One region of the Flavobacterium sp. XN-5 genome, then DNA from elsewhere that is predicted to be linked to it. Evidence: riboswitches for the same ligand, from Rfam matches in the RefSeq annotation. Region 1 holds a riboswitch; the other holds the start of a gene.

Region 1 (2,474 bases):
TCTTCGTAATTTTCTTCCTTGATTAATCGAAGGAATTTTCTAGAACCAGTTACATTGGTACGTTCCCCAATATTGACAAATACGCTATCTGGCGTAATGATTAATGGTTCTAATCCCGATAATACAAGGTTTCTTCTAGTTTCTACTTGTGCCATTTTTTATTTTTATTTGTCCTACACTTTTTGAAAAAACCGTGTAGGCATCACTTATTATTTCTTATTATTTTGGGCGTGAACCCAAAAAAGGGTCGGGCTATTCGTTCCCGCTCTTTTTCTTTGGCTTAAAAGCCATAAAAAAAAGGAGCTCCACTATTATCCCTCACGCAGTTTTGTGCATGCGATCTCAATGCGGGGAACGGAAGCAATCTCGGCGGAATGACAAAATCATACAAAATATTTTTATTCCCTTTGTGGGCACGGATTGCAAATCCGCGCTAGCGGGGTTTCGAGTCACGAAGCAAAGCAATCATACTAGTTGCGCACTGTATGCGATTCCTTCGTTCCTCGGAATGACTTTCGTATTACATCGTCGCTGTCGAAACTCTCGGCTTATAATCCTTTGCTATATCAGCAATCAACTTGATATGGTTTGGTGTTGTTCCACAACAACCACCTATGATGTTTACTAAATTATCGTCTAAATACGTTTTGATTTGGGCTTGCATTTCCTCTGGTGTTTCATCATATTCTCCAAAAGCATTAGGCAATCCGGCATTAGGATGCGCTGAAACATTAAACGAAGTATTGTGCGACAAAGTTTGCAAGTATGGTTTTAATAAATCAGCACCAAGTGCACAATTGAAACCTACACTCAATAATGGAATATGTGAAACTGAAACCAGAAACGCTTCCACCGTTTGCCCCGAAAGTGTTCTTCCCGATGCATCGGTAATGGTTCCTGAAACCATGATGGGAATATCGATATTGCGTTCGTCTTTAACTTCTTCGATAGCAAAAAGTGCCGCTTTAGCATTAAGCGTATCAAAAATAGTTTCGACTAATAATAAATCGCAACCGCCATCCATTAAGGCTTCAACTTGTTGTTTGTAGGCAATTCGCAAATCATCAAAAGTTACAGCTCTGTAACCAGGATCGTTTACATCTGGCGACATGCTCGCTGTTCTATTTGTAGGTCCTACAGAGCCTGCAACAAATCTCGGTTTATTTGGATTTTTGGCTGTAAATTCATCGGCAACTTCACGGGCAATTTTTGCCGATTCGTAGTTGAGCTCATAAACAAGATCTTCGAGATGATAATCGGCCATACCGATTGTTGTGCTCGAAAAAGTATTGGTTTCTACAATATCAGCACCAGCTTCAAAATAAGCGGCATGTACTTCTTTGATTGCCTTTGGTTGCGTTATTGACAATAAATCATTATTCCCTTTTAGAGAATGTGGGAAATCTTTGAATCGATCCCCACGAAAATCTTCTTCGGAAAAATTATAGCGTTGTAACATGGTTCCCATTGCTCCATCGAGTATGAGTATGTTGTTTTTTATGGCTTCTTGAATGGTTGACATAACTTTTCATTTCTTGTAAATCACAATTAGAAACTGGGATTTATACTTTTGATTAATAATTACAAAAGCTCACTATATAAACTCTTTAGCCCTGATGGAAGCGGCATCCTATTGTGCCAGGGTTTGGCGCAATAGATATAGCGTACAGCAGGAAGGATGATGGCAAAAAAGCAGCAATCATTTGCTCTAAAAATATATTAAGATGTTGTCAAGAAAAGTTTTTGAGAAATACTGTAGAAGTATTCTTGTGTTATCTATCTTAGATACTGAAGTAAGTTCAATATAAAGTAGAATGTAGCACCTTCTTTATAAGATAAAGGGTTGCTAAGGTTTCATCGGGTCTTTCCCTCCGCCTTTCGTGATAACGATCAATAAATATAGGAACACTGCAAAGTAAAGACATAGCGTTAATAATTCCAAGTATTAACGCTACATTTTTATTTTAGTTTTATACGATGGCTTTAACTACTGCTTTTGGCGCTTCTTTACGAGTTCCATCAAATCCATCAACGCCTGAAACTGTTGTGTATTTTAGTACATATCGCTTACCAGGATTGATGATTTGATAAGCTGCTTGACACATTAATGTCGCTTCGTGAAAACCACAAAGTATTAATTTTAATTTTCCTGGGTAGGTATTTACGTCACCAATTGCAAAAATCCCTGGAATATTTGTTTGGTAATCCAAAGCGTTATTCACTTTAATGGCATTTTTCTCAATTTCTAACCCCCAATTCCCTATAGGACCTAACTTTGGCGTTAGTCCAAAAAGAGGAATAAAATAATCTGTTTCAATAGTTCTGTGCGCTCCATTTTCATCAAGAACGATAGATTCAATATGTTCAGCTCCATTCAAACCTATTACCTCAGCCGGAGTAATTAATCTAATTTTTCCTGCGTCTTTTAGTTCCTGTACTTTTTCTACCGAATCTAATGCGCCTCTAAATTCATT
Region 2 (2,474 bases), on a different contig from region 1:
CCCTGAACAATACAGGAGAAAATATCTAAAATAGTGGCTGTTTTTTTAGGGTCTAAATGATATTCGTCGTTTATTTCCTTAGCAATAGGCCCAGTAATTACAATCGATACTGTATTATTGGCTATTGCCAAATTAGCAAATCCAACTAGCGCACCAACTCCTGCCTGCGCTGATTTTTTACTTTTGATACGGCTTTTAATTTGGTATAATAAAAAATCAATTCCACCTGCTTTATCCACCAAAGCAGCTAAACCTCCCGTAAGCATTGACAATAAAAAAATATCAGTCATAGAAGTAAAACCTTCGTATATTTTTTGGATAAACTCCATAAATGTAAAAGAACCGCTAAAAAAACCGATGATACCCGCTAGAATTGTACCAATAAGCAAGGTGGAAAACACATTTAATCCTACCAAGGCCAGAACAATTACTAATAGGTATGGAATGATTGGAAGCCATTCAAAACTTGCTTTAGGCAGCTCAACAGCAACAATATCTGAATTTAAACCTAGGTAAAAGAATAAAATTATAGTAATTACCGCGGCTGGAAGTGCAATAAATAAATTGACTTTAAACTTGTCTTTCAGTTTACATCCTAAAGATTGAGTTGCCGCAATAGTAGTATCTGAAATCATGGACAGATTATCTCCAAACATGGAACCACCCAATAAAGCACCTGAAATTAAAGGCAATGAAGCGCCACTTTTATCTGCTAATGTCACCGCTATTGGTCCTATTGCTACAATCGCACCCACAGAAGTTCCGGAAGCAGTTGATAAAAACCCAGCAATTAAGAATATTCCTAATGGAAAATAAGCCACATCGATAGTACTGATTCCTAAATTTACGACAGCATCGACACCACCCATCGCTTTACTAACCACCGCAAATGCTCCCGCAAGTAAATAAATCAAACACATAGTCATGATTTTACTTTCGCCACAACCTGCAATTAAAGTCGCTACTTTTTCGTCTGTGGAGGACTTGAATAGTAAAAAGGCAGCAATAATCCCTACTATTACCGCAATTGGAGATGGAAATGCATAAAAATCATCCAATACAATTCCGGCACCTAGAAAAGTAAAAATAAAAACAAACAGGGGAATCAAAGCGTACGGGTTTCCTCTTTTATTCGAAAAAATAGTCATAAAATTAATTTTAATATGAATTAAATATGACGAAAAACAAAAGCTAAAAAATGGGAATTAAACAACATTTTTTCCAAAGGATTTGGCTTATCGTTTTAGCACCTTGCTCGTTGTTGCAGGTTGCTATCTCATAAAGAGATTCGTGATAACGGCTGCAAATGTAATAAATTCATGAGATTTAAACGATAAAATCTGATAATTTTTTATAAAAAAAAGCCTTACCGAAGTAAAGCTCTTTTATAATAACATAGGTTGAAATGTTTTAGAATGCTACATTCCATCTTGGTAATCTACCGTTTTCATCTAAGAAGTTCTGTAAAATTTGTGCTTCTACAGCAGTTGGAATTCCTTTAGTTTTATCATTGAATGTTTCATACCACACTACTTCTAACAAACTAATATCTTCTTTAGACATTTGCGCTGGCCAAGAATATTTTCTTCCTGTTTTTGCAAATTGATGTCCTTCAACAATCTTTTCTTTTAAGCCACCATTTTTTATTTTCAAAGAGCCATCATTTTGTACTGTTCCAGTAGAACCTACCATGATTAACTCTTTCTCTTCTCCTACTGCATATACCAAAAACACACCACTTCCTTCTGAAGCATTACAAACTTGTTCTAAGCTGTCGTCTGTAGCAAATGAAAATGAGTCGCTAATCTTGAATTTTTTTAATTCCTTATACATATTATTTATTTTTATTTTATTTGGCTTTCACAAAAAAATACCCCACAATAAGTAAGGATTACTACAACCATATGTTTTATTTATTAAATGAAAAGGCTAAAAATGACCTCTTTTAATAAAGTGCAAAGATATTCTTTAATTCTATTTTATAATAAAAAAGCCCCACAAATGTGAGGCTTATTCTATTTTAGTTTAAAATAGCAAACTATCCTAAAACTTCTTTTACTTTTTTACCAATTTCAGCTGGAGAATCTACCACGTGGATTCCGCATGCTCTCATGATTTCTTTCTTAGCTTCTGCTGTATCATCAGTTCCACCTACAATAGCACCTGCGTGACCCATTGTACGACCAGCTGGAGCGGTAACTCCTGCAATAAATCCTACTACTGGTTTACGGTTACCATCAGCTTTAATCCATTTAGCAGCATCAGCTTCTAATTGTCCCCCTATTTCACCTATCATTACGATACATTCTGTTTCTGGGTCATTCATTAACAATTCAACTGCTTCTTTTGTAGTAGTTCCAATGATTGGATCTCCACCAATACCAATTGCTGTAGTAATTCCTAAACCTTGTTTTACTACTTGGTCAGCCGCTTCATACGTTAATGTTCCTGATTTAGAAACAATACCTACAGTT

The links. Region 1 has a riboswitch for S-adenosylmethionine ahead of FQU23_RS13840 (homocysteine S-methyltransferase family protein). Riboswitches for the same ligand answer to the same signal wherever they lie in the genome.
Region 2: it holds a riboswitch for S-adenosylmethionine, as region 1 does, so the genes downstream of both, FQU23_RS05670 (Na+/H+ antiporter NhaC family protein) here and FQU23_RS13840 (homocysteine S-methyltransferase family protein) in region 1, are expected to answer to the same signal.

What each region holds. Positions count from the first base shown of each region.
Region 1 is NZ_VOGZ02000009.1:43,889-46,362, forward strand. It holds gene metH (methionine synthase) at 1-155, opposite strand, end outside; gene FQU23_RS13840 (homocysteine S-methyltransferase family protein) at 521-1,522, opposite strand; SAM riboswitch class I at 1,770-1,890, opposite strand; gene FQU23_RS13845 (NAD(P)/FAD-dependent oxidoreductase) at 1,971-2,474, opposite strand, start outside.
Region 2 is NZ_VOGZ02000002.1:87,217-89,690, forward strand. It holds gene FQU23_RS05670 (Na+/H+ antiporter NhaC family protein) at 1-1,148, opposite strand, end outside; SAM-I-IV-variant riboswitch at 1,206-1,302, opposite strand; gene FQU23_RS05675 (hypothetical protein) at 1,411-1,833, opposite strand; gene sucD (succinate--CoA ligase subunit alpha) at 2,039-2,474, opposite strand, start outside.